Regions from separate parts of the Nesterenkonia sp. HG001 genome, predicted to be linked through region 3. Evidence: riboswitches for the same ligand, from Rfam matches in the RefSeq annotation. Region 3 holds a riboswitch; each other region holds the start of a gene.

Region 1 (4,203 bases), on a different contig from region 3:
GCATCGGCGCGCCCCTGGGCACCGGGATCGGAGTGGTCGAGCGGTTCGCCGCGGCCTATGGCGCGCGCGCCCATGTCTTCGCCGTGCCCGCATTCTTCGACTATGAGGAGACCAAGCAGGCGCTGTGGCGCGAACGCTCCACGCGACGGATCCTGGACATGCACCGCCGCGCCGCGCTGGCGGTCTTCGGCGTCGGCACCTTCGCCGAGGGTCTGCCCTCCCAGGTGTACTCCGGCGGGTACCTCAGCCGCGACGACCTCAACGCGCTCTCCTCAGAGCAGGTGGTCGGCGATGTCTGCACCGTCTTCCTCCGAGCGGACGGCAGCTGGGAGGACATCGCGCTCAACCGCCGCGGCTCCGGTCCGGTGCCCTCGGAGCTGGTCCGCGTCCCGCGGCGGATCTGCGTGGTCAACGGGCCGCACAAGGTTCCCGCACTGCGAGGAGCCCTCGCCGCCGGGCTCGTCACCGACCTGGTGCTCGACCAGGTCTCCGCTGACAGGCTGGCCTACGGGCACTCGCGCGATCAGCCTGCCGGAGGGGCCTGAACGGGGCCTGCACGCCACAGGTCTCCGCCGCGGTCCATCGCGGCGCGGAAGGTATCGATTCGGCCACAACCGTCGAGGGACTTCACAGGTTCTGCTCCTAGGGTCGAGAATCGAAGGGGTCGAGGTGCACCGACTCGACCTCCCCGGCGAGCAGTTCTGCCCCGGGATGGAATACGAAGGAGTGACCATGTCCGCTGGCCAGTCCACTGAGGCCGACAGCCGTCTCCTGTCGACTGATGGGCGAAGCCCCTCCCCCCGGCAGCAGCCCCGCCCCACCGGCTCCGCCCTCGCCCGGAGCGAGGAGCATGAGGACGACACCTATCAGCAGCTGCTGAAGCAGCTCCACACCAACGCCGGCAAGAACGGCACCACCGGGGTGGTGCCGCGGATGATCGACATCCGCCGACAGCTCACCGAGTTCCAGCTGCACTACAAGTTCGGCATGGACGAGGTGCTCACCAAGATCAACGTGCTGCGTGAGGAGTTCGAGCACACCCGCGACTACTCCCCCATCGAGCACGTGAACTTCCGGCTGAAGTCCCTGGATCGGATCCTGGACAAGGTGCAGCGCTACGGCTGCGAGCCGACGTTGGAGGGCATCCGTGGGTCGATCCGAGACATCGCGGGCATCCGCATCACCACCTCCTTCGTCTCCGACGCCTACTGGGTGGCGGAGATGCTGTGCAGTCAGCCGGACCTGCGGGTCGTGGAGGTCAAGGACTACATCCGTAGTCCCAAGCCCAATGGCTACCAAAGTCTGCACGTGATCGTGCAGGTGCCGGTGTTCCTCTCGAATCGCACCGAGTTCGTCTACGTCGAGGTGCAGATCCGCACCGTCGCCATGGACTTTTGGGCCTCCCTGGAGCACAAGATCTACTACACCTACTCCGGCGAGGTCCCGGACGACATTCACGAGGAGCTGCGTGACGCCGCGGAGAAGGCTGCCGCGTTGGATCGCCAGATGGCTGAGATCAGGGACCGCGTGACTCAGCTCAAGGAGCAGGCCCCCACCTCTGGCCAGGGCGCCACCGGCCCCACCCCAGCCGCTGCCGACCGGCCCCGCACCGGGCCGTGGTTCCCGGATGAGGAGCTCTCGGAGGACGAGTTCTCCGGCGAGCAGGCCACCACAGCCGCCTGGAAGTGGGAGGACATCGCCCAGCAGGCCTCCTCTCAGCAGAACTGAGCTCAGAAGCGGCGTTCCCACAGCTGCGCGAAGTGCTGGATGGGTCCGTGGCCGCGGCCGACGTCGAGCCGCTCGGTGTCTCGCAGGGCCGCCGTCATCCATTCCTTGACCACCGGCACCGCCGTCTCCCAGTCCAGTCCACGTGCCCGCAGTGCGGCCAGCGCTGAGGACACCGAGCAGCCGGTGCCGTGGGTGTTGGTGGTGCGGATGCGCTCCGAGACGTGCCGCCCCTCAGGCGTGCGGGTGCCGTCGGCCTCGGCCGGGTGGACCAGGATGTCCTCGACCTCGTCGTCGTCGAAGTGACCACCCTTGGCGAGCACGACGACGTCATGGGCGTCCGCCACCGTGCGGGCCTGGCGGATCAGCGACTCGCCGTCCTCGGCGGGTGGTCCTCCGGCCAGCAGCGCCAGCTCCGGGATGTTCGGGGTGATGAGGTCCGCCCGGTGCAGAAACCCGATGAGCGCCTGCTCGGCGTCGGGTTGGAGCAGCCGGTCCCCCGAGGTTGCGACCATCACCGGATCCACCACCAACCAGGGCCGGCCCGGCAGGGCGTCCCACCAGGTGGAGACCGTCTCGATGACGTCCACCGTTCCGAGCATGCCCACCTTGACCGCGTCCAGAGCGACGTCGTCGCTGACCGCCTCCAGCTGCGCCTGCAGGAAGGAGATCGGGGGCAGATGGATCTCCCGGACACCCTGGGTGTTCTGCGCGACCAGCGCAGTCACCACCGCCATCCCGTAGCCGCCGTGGGCGGCGAAGCTCTTCAGGTCCGCGTGGATCCCGGCTCCCCCGGTGGGGTCGGTCCCGGCGATGGAGAGAATGTTGGGAATCTCCCGTGGGGCGCCCGGAGCTGGGCGAGCAGAGGAGGGTGACTTCATCGGGGCATCCCTTCGCGAGCATGATCAGGATCAGGTTCAACGGGTGTGCTCTCAGCCTGAGCCGCTGGGCAGAGTCGCTCCGCAGGCTCAGGCACCCCGTGCCGCTGATCGAGTCTAGTCGACGAGGGCGTGCGGGACCTCACACGGTCTGCCCGACGACGGCACGTCCCGGACGGTGCTCAGAGCACGATCCAGCCCAGGAGGCCTGCACCGATGACCACCGCCCAGGCGGGCACCTTCCAGCTGTTCAGCGCGACGAAGGACGCCACGGCCACGGCCAGTGCCACCAGGCCGACGTCGAGCACTCCGGCGGTGAACACCGGGTCATAGAGCGCGGCCGCGAGGATTCCGACCACCCCGGCGTTGACACCCGTCAATGCCCGCCGTGCCAGCGGCGCACCGCGCAGCGCCTCCCAGAACGGCAGGGCTCCGATGACCAGCAGCGCCGCAGGCAGGAAGATCGCCCCCACGGCGATCAGCGCCCCGGCGGCACCTCCGGGCCCCTCGGTCGTCGAGGCGCCCAGGTAGCCGGCGAAGGTGAAGAGCGGGCCGGGGACCGCCTGGGCGGCGCCGTAGCCGGCCAGGAAGACCTCCGAGTCGACCAGCCCGGGCCCGACCATCTCCGCCTCCAGCAGCGGGAGGACCACGTGCCCGCCGCCGAAGACCAGAGAGCCTGCGCGATAGAAGAGGTCCACCAGCTGGGCCGCCCCGTGCCAAGCGGCCGATCCGGCGGAGGCGACCAGCAGCGGCAGCCCCACCAGCAGGGCACCGAAGAGGATCAGCGCACCGGCGGCGACCTTCTTGGAGACCTTGACGGTGAAGGTGTCCTCGTCCCGGGGCTGGGGAGTCTCGGGACGCAGCCACAGCAGGCCGACCAGTCCGGCGACGGCGATCGCCCCCACCTGCACGAAAGGCTGCGGGACGAGCACCACAGTGATCATGGCCCCGGCGGCGATGCTCGCCCGGGGCGCATCCGGGGTGAGCGTCTTCGCCATGCCGAGCACCGCATGGGCGACGACGCCGACGGCGGCGGCCTTGAGCCCGTGGATCCAGCCCGCATCAGAGAGGTCCCCGAGCGTGGCGACACCATAGGCGAAGGCCACCAGGAGCAGCACCGAGGGCAGAGTGAAGGCGAACCATGCCGCGCACATGCCTCCCCAGCCGGCTCGCTGCAGGCCCAGGGCCATCCCGACCTGGCTGGAGGCCGGCCCCGGCAGGAACTGGCACAGAGCGACGAGATCCGCATAGGCCTTCTCGCTCAGCCACCGGCGCCGCTCCACGAAGGCCTCACGGAAATAGGCCAGGTGGGCGACCGGACCGCCGAACGAGGTCAGTCCGAGACGGAGGAAGATGAGGAAGACCTCGGCGACGCTGCCGTCATGGCCTCGAGCGGGGACTGAGGGGTGGTGTACGTGGCTCACAGGACTCCAGACTGTCGAAGTCAGGTTAACGGATGGCGAACGTCACCGCCTCGTCCCGTTCTGCCGCCTGCGAGCGACGGGTGGACCCGCAGGCCGGCTACGGGGAGGTCAGTAGACTCTGGAGGCATGACCGAGCTGTCCCAGGCCACTGCCCTGCAGACCACCCGCATCATGGA
Region 2 (4,203 bases), 250 kb from region 3:
CGCCCGTCAGCGCAGTCGTCCTCCTCGAGCGCCTCCTCCTCGAGCGCGTCCTCCGCGGCGGCCTGCCCGGTCGCCTCAGGACGCAGCGGCATCTCCTCGGCCTGTAGAGCACGCAGGAACGCCTCGTCATGGGTCACCGCCACCACGGTGCCCCCGTCGTCGAGGTGCTCGCGCAGCAGTCGGATCAGTGCGGCGAAGGTGTGGGCGTCCTGCCCGAACGTCGGCTCGTCCAGCATGAGGACCTCCGGCCCGGCGGCGAGCACCGTGCCCACGGAGAGCCGACGCTTCTCCCCACCGGAGAGGGTGAACGGGTTGACCTCCGCCAGATGCGCCAGTCCCAGCCGGGTGAGCAGCCGAGCCACGCGGTGCTCGACGTCCTCTGAGGTGAACAGCGGAGCGTCCTCGCCGGGCTGCCGTGCCTGCCGGGCGCCGAGCGCAAGCTCCTCGCGGACCGTGGGCCGGACGAGCTGATGCTCCGGCTCCTGGAACACCATCCCGAGCCGAGCCACCAGATCCGCCGAGCGCCAGCGGTGCGGGTCATCCGTCAGGGCCTCGCCACGCGGCCCTTTGAGCTCTCCGGTGGCGACGAGCTCGCCCTCGTGGACGGGGATCAGCCCGGCCAGACTCAGCAGCAGGGTCGACTTCCCCGCCCCGTTGCGACCGGTGATACCCAGCGCCCGGCCGGCAGGGAGGTCGACGTCGATCCCCTGAAGCACCGGTGCCGGACGGCGGGACTGACGGCGCCGCGGCCTCTCCCGGGAGACGGCGAGCTCCCGTCCGGTCAGCAGGACCCGGGGCCTCAGGGCCTCGGGCCCCGCCGTGGCGCCCTCAGGCTGGGCACCGGCATCGGTGTCCAGAAGCAGGTCCGGGACCGGATCATGGCCCGGCACCCAGAGCCCGAGCTCCACCAGATCCGCCCGCAGATCGGCGTCGTCATGGATCCGCCCGGCGGGTACCCGGTGGCGCACGCCTCCGGCGGTGTCGAGCACGATCAGAGTGTCCACATGGTCCGCCCAGGTGGACAGCCGGTGCTCCACCACCAGCAGGGTGGATCCCTGGCGCGCGGAGGCTTCGATGACCGCGTCCCGCACTCTTCGGGTGCCGTCGGGGTCCAGGTTGGCGGTGGGCTCGTCGAGGAGCAGCAGGGCCGGGCGCATGGCCAGGATCCCGGCCAGCGCCAGCCGCTGCTTCTGCCCGCCGGAGAGCCGCGCGGTGGGATGGTCCAGCAGTGCTTGGGCCTGCTCCCCCGAGCCGGCCAGGCCGGTCTCCACCAGCACCTGTCGCACCCGGTCCCAGATCTGGTCCGCAGGCACGGCGAGGTTCTCCGGGGCGAAGGCGACGTCGTCACCCATCCGAGAGAGCACCACCTGGGACTCCGGGTCCTGCTGCATCAGACCCATCCGGCCGCGGGCCTGCTCCGGGGCGAGCCCGTCGATCAGCAACTCACCGGAGGAGACGGCCTCCTCATCATGGAGCACTCCGGCCAGCCCGTGGAGCAGGGTGGACTTCCCGGCCCCGGAGGCCCCCACCAGGAGCACCTTCTCCCCCCGGTCCAGGTGAAGGTCGAGCCCGTCCACGGCAGGGGCGGGCCGGTCGGCATGCTGATAGCGCCAGCCGCGGACCTCGACGGCGGCACCGCCGGCGAGTCTCCCGGGAGGGCGCGCCGACGTCGTCATGCGGTCCTGCGCCATCGGCTCAGCCCTCACGACGACGGCGCAGCACCGGCTCCTGATGCGCCCGGCGGGAGGCCAGCGGGCCCAACACCGAGGTGGCCGCCAGCCCGCGGGTAGCCAGCCAGGAGAGCAGCCCGGCGATGATCGCCCCGGAGAGCGTGAAGCAGCCGATGTGGATGAAGGTCTCCAACGGCGCGTAGGCGTACATGGGGATGATCCAGTGATAGGTCGCTCCGCCGAAGAACCCGGAGAGCGCGCCGGCGAGCATCGCGACCTCCAGCGTGTACCGGCGGTACAGGAACGCCAGGAAGATCAGCTCCGCGCCGAGCCCCTGCACGAAGCCGGAGGACAGCACGGTCAGCCCCCACTGGGAGCCCAGCAGGGCGGAGACCACGGCGGCGACCATCTCGCAGTAGATCGCGGCACCGGGCTTGCGGATGATCAGCATCCCCAGCACCGCGGGGAAGAGCCACATGCCGTGGACCAGGGTCGCGGCCGGCGGGTAGGCGGCGAAGAGCCCGCCGACGACGTGGTAGCTGAGGTTCCATCCCCAGAAGATGACCCCGGAGGCCACCGCCAGGGTGGAGGCGACGACGATGTCGGAGACCGACCAGCGGAAGGTCCGCGGCCGGGTCCCCGCGCGTGCCGGTGCAGTGGTGCGGTGCGTGCTGCTCATGATGCTCCCTCGTGTGACGAGCGTGGACCACGAGCACGCAGGGAGGGAGCCGTACCTGCCGCCGCGGACAGCCGATGACGGCGTGCAGGTCCGGCATCCGAGGACAGCTCGACTTCCTTCGCAGGCGTTGATCGGGCGGCATCGCGCCCGGGTTGTCCTGATCAGGTTCGAGGGTCTGGGCCGTCAGCCCACTCTCAGCGCATTCCGTCTCCCGCAGGGGGCGACGGGGAGCGCTCCCCTGTCGTGTCTCGAATGACGTGCCCCACAGTAGCGCATCCCCCTCCCTCCTGGCGGCCCGGCCCGCTAGGCTGGAGGCTGAGCAGGTCACCGATGAGCCCCGCCCTCGAGCGGGACGCCGACGTCGCCCTGTGCCAGACTCGCGTGAGAACCCCTACATCCGAATCCCACATCCGAATCCTCAGGAGTGCCGATGGACAAGATCATGGACAAGCTGCTGACCACCGGAATCTCCCTGGCCGGCGGCTACGCCGCCACCAAGGCCTTCGAGTTCGCCTGGCGGCAGGCCACCGGCGAGGACACTCCCCGGGCCAGCGAGGAAGAGGACATCTCGTTGCAGAAGGCCCTGGTCTTCGCCATCTCCTCCGCCGCCATCTCCGCAGGCGTTCAAGTGCTGTCCCAGCGCGGAGCCAAGGCCTCGGTGAAGAAGATCAAGGCCGCCTACGCGAATAAGGCTGAGGTCTGAGCGGCGCGCAGCAGGACGGCACGACACCACGGATCCCCGTCGGAGGTCTCAGCCCCCGTCGATCTCCCGGCGGGCTCCATGGCCCCGCGAGATCCGGTCCACTGCCCGGGCCAGCTCGTCCTGCGCCAGCTGCTCGGACTTAAAGTGCTTCGTCCGGTACCCGGCGCGCCCCACCACATGGGCGCTCGCCGGGGCGGTGAGGATCTGCAGACCCCAGGCGAGCAGGACGAGCACGACGCCGCTCCAGCTGCGCCAGGTGATCGCCGCGGCCAGCAGCAGACTCAGCAGGCCGAGGACCTGAGGCTTCGTGGCCGCATGCATCCGTGAGTGCAGATCCGGCAGCCGCACGAGTCCGATCCCGGCCGCCAGCGACATCAGCCCACCGATCACCAGGAAGACGGCGGCCACGGCATCAAGGATCTGATCCATCAGCTCCGCGTCCAGAAGGTCCATCATCGTGCTCCCTCCCCCGGCGCCTGGTCGGGAGTCTCTCCAGAGGGCTCCTCAGCCTCGTCCTGACCCTCTTCCTCCGCCGCACGGCGACGACGCGTGGTGAAGCCGGAACGGGTCAGCTCGTGGAACCACGAGGTCGCCGGGTCCTCATCCTCCCCGTAGCCGCGGGGAGCAAGAGTGCCGCCGTGGGGATCCACCGGGTCCATGCCGGCGAGCCGCGAGGGGCTGGCCGCATACGGCGCCCGCCCACCGTCCATGGCGCCACCATCACCCGAGGGTGCGGCGCCCGGCACGCCGGAGCCGGCGGGGCTCCCACCGCTCCCAGGCCCGGCATCCGCGCCGTCCGGTGCGCCCGAAGGCCCGCCGGAGCTCGTGGCCGCCTGCGGCAGCGCCCCGGTGAGCACGCTCGCCCCGGGATCCTCCGGCCGACGCACCGCCACATACCGGGCGATCGCCACGGCCCCGAGGAAACCGATCACGGCGGTGGCCACGACGAAGAGGATGAAGTCCTGGTGCCCTCGGGCGACCATGTCCGTGATCAGCATCGAGGAGACGATGATCAGGATGACGTCCACACTGATCACCCGATCCAGCACCGATGGCCCCCGGAACACGCGGAAGACAGAGCAGAGCACAGCCACCGTCAGCAGCGCCTGGGAGATCCAGTAGGCGTAGGTCAGCATCAGCGCCCTCCCTCC
Region 3 (4,203 bases):
GTCATGGACACTTCTGACGCAGAGCGCCTCCCCGCCGACCACTCATCCGCCGCCGAGACGCCGAGCTCATCGCTGGCCCGCCCCGGGCCCGACGTCGGGGCCCCAGAGGCCGCCGCCGTCGACGCCTATGTGGAGCAGGCCGTGGTCCGCCCTGGGCCCGAGTTCGCCGCAGTCCAGCGCCGGGCGGAGGAGGGCGGGCTGCCGGCCATCGAGGTCTCCGCTGCCCAGGGCAAGCATCTGGAGCTGATGGTGCGGATCTCCGGGGCCCGGCAGGTGCTTGAGGTCGGCACGCTGGCCGGCTTCTCCACGCTGTGGATGGCCCGTGCCCTCGACGACGACGGCGGCATCGTCACCTGTGAGGTCGAGTCCCACCACGCCGCCGTCGCCCGGTCGAACCTGGACGCGGCCGGCGTGGGGGAGAAGGTGGACATCCGCCTGGGCTCCGCGGAGCAGACCCTGCAGTCCCTGGTGGAGGAGGTCCGCACTGGGGCGCGCGAGCCCTTCGACCTGGTGTTCCTCGACGCCGACAAGGCCGGCAACCCGCGCTACCTGGAGCTGGTGATGGAGATGGTCCGGCCGGGCACCGTGATCATCGGGGACAATGTGGTCCGCGACGGCGGGGTGCTCGAGGCGGACTCCGACGATCCAGACATCCAGGGCATCCGGCGATTCCTCACCATGCAGGGCGAGCATCCGCGGCTCGAGGCCACGGCCGTGCAGACCGTCGGGGCGAAGAGCTGGGACGGGTTCAGCCTGGCGGTGGTCACCCGAGGCTGAGGGTCAGGACTCCGGCACCGGCGGTGCCACCGGGATGTCTGGCTGCAGGTACACGCTGCCGCCGGAGGCCGTGAACTCCCGGCTCTTGGCAGCCATGCCCTCGGCGACGATGCGTCGCTGATCCTCCGCCGAGCCGAACTCGTCACGGATGTCCTGGGAGATCCGCATGGAGCAGAACTTCGGCCCGCACATCGAGCAGAAGTGCGCAGTCTTCGCCGGCTCGGCGGGCAGGGTCTCGTCATGGAAGGCCTGCGCGGTCTCGGGATCCAGGGAGAGGGCGAACTGATCCTTCCAGCGGAACTCGAACCGGGCCTTCGAGAGCGCATCATCACGGCTCTGGGCCGCCGGGTGGCCCTTCGCGAGGTCGGCGGCATGGGCGGCGATCTTATAGGTGATCACTCCGGCCCGGACGTCCTCGCGATTCGGTAGGCCCAGATGCTCTTTGGGTGTGACATAGCAGAGCATCGCCGTGCCGTAGCGGGCGATCTCCGTGGCGCCGATCGCGCTGGTGATGTGGTCATAGCCTGGTGCGATGTCGGTGACCAGCGGTCCCAGCGTGTAGAACGGGGCTCCGTGGCAGAGCTCCTGCTGACGCTCCACGTTCTCGCGCACCAGATGCAGCGGGATGTGGCCCGGACCCTCGACCATCACCTGCACATCGTGACCCCAGGCGCGCCGGGTCAGCTCCGCCAGGGTGTCCAGCTCGGCGAACTGTGCCTCGTCGTTCGCGTCGGCGATGGACCCGGGGCGCAGCCCGTCGCCCAGAGAGAAGGCGACGTCGTAGGCGGCGAAGATCTCGCAGAGCTCGTCGTAGTGGGTGTAGAGGAAGTTCTCCTGGTGATGGGCCAGGCACCAGCCGGCCATGATCGAGCCGCCCCGGGAGACCATCCCGGTGACGCGCTCCGCGGTCAGCGGCACATGACGCAGCAGCACGCCGGCGTGGACGGTCATGTAGTCCACACCCTGCTCGCACTGCTCGATCACCGTGTCCCGGAAGACCTCCCAGCTCAGGGCGGAGGCGTCGCCGTGGACCTTCTCCAGGGCCTGATAGATGGGCACCGTGCCGATCGGCACCGGAGCGTTCCGCAGGATCCACTCCCGGGTGGTGTGGATGTCATCACCGGTGGAGAGATCCATGACGGTGTCGGCGCCCCAGCGGGTGGCCCACCGCAGCTTGTCCACCTCCTCGGAGATCGAGCTGGTGACCGCCGAGTTGCCGATGTTGGCGTTGATCTTCACCAGGAACTCCCGGCCGATGACCATCGGCTCGGACTCGGGGTGGTTGATGTTGGCTGGGATGATGGCCCGACCGGCGGCCACCTCGCGGCGGACCATCTCCGGCTCGCAGCCCTCGCGCAGCGCGGCGAAGCGCATCTCCTCGGTGATGATGCCGCGGCGGGCATAGTGCATTTGCGTGACCCTGCGCCCCTCGGCGGCTCTCCGCGGGGCGGGACGTCGTCCCCTCCACTCCTCCGTGGAGGCCCCGCGGCGGACGGCTGAGCGGCCGTCGTCGCTGAGGCGGCGGCCCCGGCCTTCGTACGTGGCGGTGTCACCGCGCGCCGTGATCCATGGGTCACGGAACGGCGGCAGGCCCTCGAGGGGGTCGCCCCCGGGACCTGCGGTCCGGTAGACGTCCACAGGCTCGTGGACGGAACCGTCCGGGGCATCATGGAGGTGAACCCGGGTCACGGGGACCTCCAGGCCCTCGCTGTCGCTGACGCTCGCTCGTTCGTGGGCAGGGTGGACCTCCATGGTGGGGGAGGTGGAGACAGAGGTGTGCTGAGAGAAATCGCTCATGATGAGCCCTCACTTCCTACGCCGGCATGACCCGGTCAGGTTCGACGGTCCAGGCGTGCATCGCCTGATCTCAGCCCCTGCAGGGGCACCCGTGTGGACTCGTCGAGCGTAGCCCACTGCACGGCGCGGACGTCGGCATATGACGCGTGACCTGGGAGGACGGGAGCGCGTCGGGTGTGCGCGTCGGGTGTGCGCGTCACGTGTCCTGGGTGCATCCAGCGGCCGCGAATCACGGCATCTGGAGGTGCTCGTCGGCGTGCCCCAGGCAGATGCCGTCAGACGTGGCCACTCGAGAGGTGTGGGGTGCGGAGAAGCGCTGACGCCGGGAGAGGAGACAGCACCGCAGACGCGACGAGGCCCCCGCTCAGATGAGCGGGGGCCTCGTGCTGTGGGCGGAGGATGGGGGATTTGAACCCCCGAGGGCGTGAACCCAACACGCGTTCCAAGCGTGCGCCATAGGCCGCTAGGCGAATCCTCCTTCAGCGCTCGATCTGCGGGTGCGAACACCCGGCGTCGCGAGAGCAGACTCCATGCTAGCGGAGAACGGCAGGAAAATGCACATCGTGCCCGGATCAGGGTTTCGGCGGGAGCTCAGCTGGCGCGTGCGGAGCCCTGCGGGCTACCATGGTTGCCGGCCCCACGTGTGGTGTCATCCTGCTGAACTCCCCCAGGACCGGAAGGTAGCAAGGGTAGGCGGGCTCTGGCAGGTGCACGTGGGGCCTCCTCATGCCTCCGGGCGGAATCACGAACTCCCCCTCCGGGATGATGACGACGCCGTGCCTCCTCCTTAGCGTGGAGCACATGACTGATCCCACGCCTCGACGCACACCGTCTCCGCTGCTCCAGATCTGCCGGGGTCCCATCGGCCAGGGCCTGGCGAGCGGCGCCGTCGCCCTCATCCCCGTCCGTCGCTACCCGCGCTGGCTGCGAGAGACCATCGTCTGGGCCCCCTCGATCACGATGGCGGGGATGTTTCTCTGTCCCGAGCAGGCGCAGCGGATCGCCCGGAAGACTGGGCTGGAGAGCGACGAGCGAGCCGAGCCCTCTCGAATCGAGGCGGAGGTCGAGGCCCCGCTGGCCGTCCGCCTGGCTGCCGCCGGATTCTTCGGAGGTGCCGTCTATGGCGTGATGCGCACGGGCCTCTGGGCAGACACGGCACTGGAGTCAGGGCTGCGCCGGCTCCGTGTCCCCGCACCGCGGGTGGTGCTGGCAGTGGCCGGAGGTGTCGCCACCTGGAGGATCGCTGAGATGGAGCGCCGACAGGCGGGCGGGCAGGGCACCCCCGGCTGACGCGCGCGGGACCTCCGGACTTCCTGGACAATGGGGCAGGCGCATCCTGTGATCCGGGACGCACCGACCTCTTCAATGCGGCGGACGCCCACAAGGCGGACCGCCATGACCGGAAGGCTGACCACGTGTCCGAGAACTCCACCCCTGAGGCTCCGGCTTCGTCTCCGAGCCCGAGCACGCCGGGCTACACGATCGGCGACTACTTGCTCGACCGGCTCGCCGAGCTGGGCCTGACCGAGCTCTTCGGCGTCCCCGGTGACTTCAACCTGCATTTCCTGGACCACGTGGTCGCCCACCGGGACATCCGATGGGTCGGCTCCGCCAATGAGCTCAATGCCG
Region 4 (4,203 bases), 240 kb from region 3:
CGGGGCGGACCCGACCAGTGCCCCCAACCAGTTCTACTCCACTGGTGACGGAAACCTGACCGGGCTGGGGAACGAGGAGCTCGACGACCGGATCAGCGAGCTGTTCGGCATCGAGGACGACGATGAGCGCTTCGCCGAGGCGCAGGCCCTGGAGCAGGAGGCGCTCAGCGAGTACTTCCACTACCTCGCCTACGCCAACGGTCCGGTGATCACCGCCTTCCGTGAGGGGCTCGCGAACTACGGTCCGAGCCTCTTCGAGACCACGGACTGGACTCAGGTCGGCTGGGAGGACGACGCCGGCCACGACGGCACCGACACCGGCGTCGACGTCGAGGAGCTCGAGGACACGGATCCCGAGGACGCGGACGAGGATGCTGACGAGGCTGAGGACACGGAGGCTGAGGAAGCCGACGAGGATGCCGACGAGGAGGACGCGGACGAGGAGGACTGAGGCTTCCCGGCCCCCGCGACGCGTCATGTGTCCCCGTCCTGTTCGTTCGTCCCCGTGCAATTCCACGGGGACGAACGAACATCACGGGGACAAGACGCAGAGCAGAGAGAGCCCACCAAGTGCTGGTGGTGTCAGGGTGCGGCCGGGGAACGGTGCCGTGGGAATGAGGCAGCTCCTACAGTTCGCTCCATGAGCGATGATGATGCTGAGTCAGAGATGCTGCTGCGCTACCTGCAGGGGCTCCGTGAGGCCCTGCTGTGGAAGCTCGACGGCGTCCCGGAGCATGACGTCCGCCGGCCGCTGACGGCGACCGGGACGAACCTGCTGGGCCTGGTCAAGCATGTGGCCAGCATGGAGATGGGCTACTTCACCGCACCGCTGGGCCGTCCCAGTCCGGTGCCGATGCCGTGGCTGGAGGCCGGCGCCGCCCTCAACGCTGACCTCTACGCGACCGAAGAGGAGAGCAGCGAGTGGGTGCGGGACTTCTACCGCACCTCCTGGCGGACCACCGACGACGCCGTCGCCGAGCTGGGCCTGGGTGCGCCTGCCCAGGTGCCCTGGTGGGGAAAGAACGGGCGCACCACTCTGGGGCGGCTGGTGGTCCACCTGATCGCTGAGACCGCACGGCACGCGGGTCATGCCGACATCCTGCGTGAGCAGCTCGACGGCGCCGTGGGCATGCAGGACGGCAATGACAACATGCCCCCGGCCGGGGATGCCGAGTGGCAGGACCATGTGGTGGAGCTGCAGCGCATCGCCGACGAATTCCTCTGAGCGTGAGGCGTCTGCGGAACCAGGGGAGGGATTTGGCCGGCGCTCCCGGGACGCGGCGCTGCGACGTAGGCTGGGCCCATGCGTATCGCAGCAGCACAGATCGTCACCGGTGAGGACCCGCAGCAGAACCTGGCGCTCGTCGAGAAGTGGACGGCGCAGGCCGTGGAGGCCGGCGCCCGTCTGGTGGTGTTCCCCGAGGCCGTTCAGCGGGCTTTCGGGCACTCGCTGACACCCATCGCCGAGCCTGTCGACGGCGCCTGGGGCACCGAGCTGCGCCGGATCGCGGAGCGCCACGGGGTCGCGATCGTCGCGGGCATGTTCACCCCCGCACAGCCGGGGGAGCAGGGCCGCGAGCGGGTCACGAACACCCTCCTCGCAGTGGACGGCGCAGTGGACGGCACCGGAAACGGCGTGCTGGCCGCCTACGACAAGATCCACCTCTACGACGCCTTCGGCTTCCAGGAGTCCAAGACCGTGGCACCCGGTGAGGCCCCGGCCCGGTTCGCTCTGGACGGGCAGACGCTGGGGCTGGCGACCTGCTATGACATCCGCTTCCCGAACCTGTTCACCGCCCACGCCCGGGCCGGGGCGCTCGCCACCATCCTGCCGGCGTCGTGGGGTGCCGGGCCGGGCAAGGTGGACCAGTGGCGGCTGCTGGCTCGTGCCCGGGCGCTGGACTCCACGCAGTACGTGATCGCCTGCGGTCAGGGCCTGCCCTCGGCCGCCGGCGTCGAGCCAGTGGAAGGGGCGCCCACCGGGGTGGGGCACTCGATGATCGTCTCGCCCACCGGAGAGGTGCTCGCCGAGGCCGGGGAGGCCCCGGAGCTTCTGGTGGCGGACCTCGACGCCGACGTCGTCACCGCTGCCCGGCAGAAGCTCCCGGTGCTGGCCAATGCCCGGGAGATCCCGCAGGTCTGAGGCTCACAGAGCCCAGAGGGCTCAGGAGTCTGCGGGACGACGGCTGACGGCCCGTCCTGTCATCGACTGGCTGTGACGCCCGCCATGTGATGAGATGAAGGCTGTGACACGGGGTGCCGCACTCTGCGGCTGAGATGACACCCGTCGAACCTGATCCAGTTAGCACTGGCGAAGGGATCGTCCGGCTGGTGCGGCGTTCGGCCGCATCGCGGCGGTGAGCATCGGTCCGCAGATGGCCGCAGGCTCACGTCGCACATCGCCTGCGGGCTGCCTTCGCCTCGAGACGAGAGGCACGCATGAGCACCGCCACCATCACCACAGAAGCCACCGCCCAGCACAACGACGGCGCGCTGCCGCTGAGCGAACAGGTCGTCGTCGTCACCGGCGGCGCCCGCGGCCTGGGCGCAGCCCTGACCGCCGCCTTCCTGCGCGAGGGCGCCCGGGTGGTGGTCAACTACCACTCCTCGCAGGCCGCCGCCGAGGAGATCGCTGCCGCCCACGCGGAGCGGGCGCTCGCGGTGCAGGCCGACGTCCGCGACGCGGGGCAGGTCCGCAGCCTGATCAGCACCGCGAGGGAGCACTTCGAGCGTCCGGTGACCACGGTGGTGAACAACGCCCTGGTGGACTTCGCTTTCACCGGCGACGCCCGCTCCAAGGCCGACGCGATCACCGCCGAGGAGTTCGAGGCCCAGTTCGCCGGCTCCGTGACCGGTCCGCTGAACCTCATCCAGGCGGCCCTGCCCGGGATGCGCGAAGCCGGCCAGGGCCGAGTCATCACCATCGGCACCAACCTCTTCCAGCACCCGGTGGTGCCCTACCACGACTACACCGCCGCCAAGGCGGCCCTGCTCTCGCTGACCCGTACCTTCGCCGACGACCTCGGCCCCGACGGCATCACCGTCAACATGGTCTCCGGTGGGCTGCTGCGCACCACCGACGCCTCCGCCGCCACCCCTGAGGTGGTCTTCGACGCCATCGCCGCCGGCACTCCGCTGCGCAAGGTCACCACCCCGGAGCAGCTGGCCGACGCCGCGCTGTTCTTCGCCTCCCCGTGGTCCCGCGGGGTCACCGGGCAGAATCTCATCGTCGACGGCGGGCTGGTGAAGGGCTGAGCATGGGAACGGTCGCACCGGAGGTCAAGCTCAACCTGTTCCTCTTCGGCGTCGGGCACCACAAGGCCGCCTGGCGCGCCCCGGACTCCGCTGTCGAGCGCCTCGGCGACGTCGACTACTACATCGACCTGGCCCGCACCGCCGAGCGCGGGAAGCTGGACGCGGTGTTCTTCGCCGACGGCCACTCGCTGGGCATCGGCGCTGTCGAGGACGGCCCCACCTGGTTCCTGGAGCCGCTGACGCTGCTCTCCGCCATGAGTCAGCACACCGAACGGATCGGGCTGGTCAGCACGGTCTCCTCCACGTTCTGGACACCGTTCCACGCGGCCCGGCTGCTCGCCGGCCTGGACCACATCAGCGGCGGTCGCATCGGCTGGAACGTGGTGACCTCCATGTTCGACGCCGAGGCGCAGAACCACTCCTATCCGTCTATGCCTGCCCATGCAGAACGCTACGCCCGGGCCGAGGAGTTCATCGACGCCGTCATCCGGCTCTGGGACTCCTGGCCGCAGGAGTCCCTGCTGCACGAGCGGGACGGCCGCTACGCCGACGGTGGCATGATCGCGCCCATCGACCACCAAGGCGAGCACTTCCAGGTCGCGGGGCCGCTCAACGTGCCCCGCCCGCCGCAGGGCCGGCCGGTGCTCTTCCAGGCCGGGGCCTCGGAGCAGGGCCGGGACCTCGCCTCACGTCACGCGGAGGCGATCTACGCCGTCGCCTACGACGCCGAGGCCGCACTGGCCTACAGCACCGACGTGCGACGCCGGCTCGCCACCGTCGGCCGTGACCCCCGCGGCACCGCGATCATGCCCGGGCTGGTCACCTACGTGGGCTCGACCATAGCTGAGGCGCGGGCCAAGCAGGCCGCCCTGGACGAGCTGCTGCCCACCGAAGCCTCGCTGCGCCAGCTGAGCGTGTTCATCGGTCAGGACGCCTCGGGCTGGGAGC

What was found. A riboswitch is a leader RNA that binds a small molecule or an ion and turns the genes downstream of it on or off. The one in region 3 is predicted to bind thiamine pyrophosphate.
Region 1: it holds a riboswitch for thiamine pyrophosphate, as region 3 does, so the genes downstream of both, thiD (bifunctional hydroxymethylpyrimidine kinase/phosphomethylpyrimidine kinase) here and thiC (phosphomethylpyrimidine synthase ThiC) in region 3, are expected to answer to the same signal.
Region 2: it holds a riboswitch for thiamine pyrophosphate, as region 3 does, so the genes downstream of both, ODE13_RS08030 (ECF transporter S component) here and thiC (phosphomethylpyrimidine synthase ThiC) in region 3, are expected to answer to the same signal.
Region 4: it holds a riboswitch for thiamine pyrophosphate, as region 3 does, so the genes downstream of both, ODE13_RS08070 (3-oxoacyl-ACP reductase) here and thiC (phosphomethylpyrimidine synthase ThiC) in region 3, are expected to answer to the same signal.

What each region holds. Positions count from the first base shown of each region.
Region 1 is NZ_JAOSZD010000005.1:18,987-23,189, forward strand. It holds gene ODE13_RS09610 (sugar-binding transcriptional regulator) at 1-545, shown strand, start outside; gene ODE13_RS09615 (GTP pyrophosphokinase family protein) at 733-1,728, shown strand; gene thiD (bifunctional hydroxymethylpyrimidine kinase/phosphomethylpyrimidine kinase) at 1,731-2,606, opposite strand; TPP riboswitch at 2,597-2,715, opposite strand; gene chrA (chromate efflux transporter) at 2,786-4,027, opposite strand.
Region 2 is NZ_JAOSZD010000004.1:84,760-88,962, reverse strand. It holds gene ODE13_RS08035 (ATP-binding cassette domain-containing protein) at 1-1,676, opposite strand, end outside; gene ODE13_RS08030 (ECF transporter S component) at 1,696-2,349, opposite strand; TPP riboswitch at 2,446-2,599, opposite strand; gene ODE13_RS08025 (DUF4235 domain-containing protein) at 2,780-3,052, shown strand; gene mnhG (monovalent cation/H(+) antiporter subunit G) at 3,101-3,508, opposite strand; gene ODE13_RS08015 (monovalent cation/H+ antiporter complex subunit F) at 3,505-4,188, opposite strand; gene ODE13_RS08010 (Na+/H+ antiporter subunit E) at 4,188-4,203, opposite strand, start outside.
Region 3 is NZ_JAOSZD010000004.1:339,498-343,700, forward strand. It holds gene ODE13_RS09160 (O-methyltransferase) at 4-777, shown strand; gene thiC (phosphomethylpyrimidine synthase ThiC) at 781-2,529, opposite strand; TPP riboswitch at 2,571-2,677, opposite strand; tRNA gene ODE13_RS09170 (tRNA-Ser) at 2,968-3,052, opposite strand; RNA gene ffs (signal recognition particle sRNA small type) at 3,205-3,301, shown strand; gene ODE13_RS09180 (hypothetical protein) at 3,376-3,864, shown strand; gene ODE13_RS09185 (alpha-keto acid decarboxylase family protein) at 3,990-4,203, shown strand, end outside.
Region 4 is NZ_JAOSZD010000004.1:96,245-100,447, forward strand. It holds gene ODE13_RS08055 (ABC transporter family substrate-binding protein) at 1-451, shown strand, start outside; gene ODE13_RS08060 (DinB family protein) at 641-1,225, shown strand; gene ODE13_RS08065 (carbon-nitrogen hydrolase family protein) at 1,304-2,143, shown strand; TPP riboswitch at 2,243-2,338, shown strand; gene ODE13_RS08070 (3-oxoacyl-ACP reductase) at 2,440-3,255, shown strand; gene ODE13_RS08075 (LLM class flavin-dependent oxidoreductase) at 3,258-4,203, shown strand, end outside.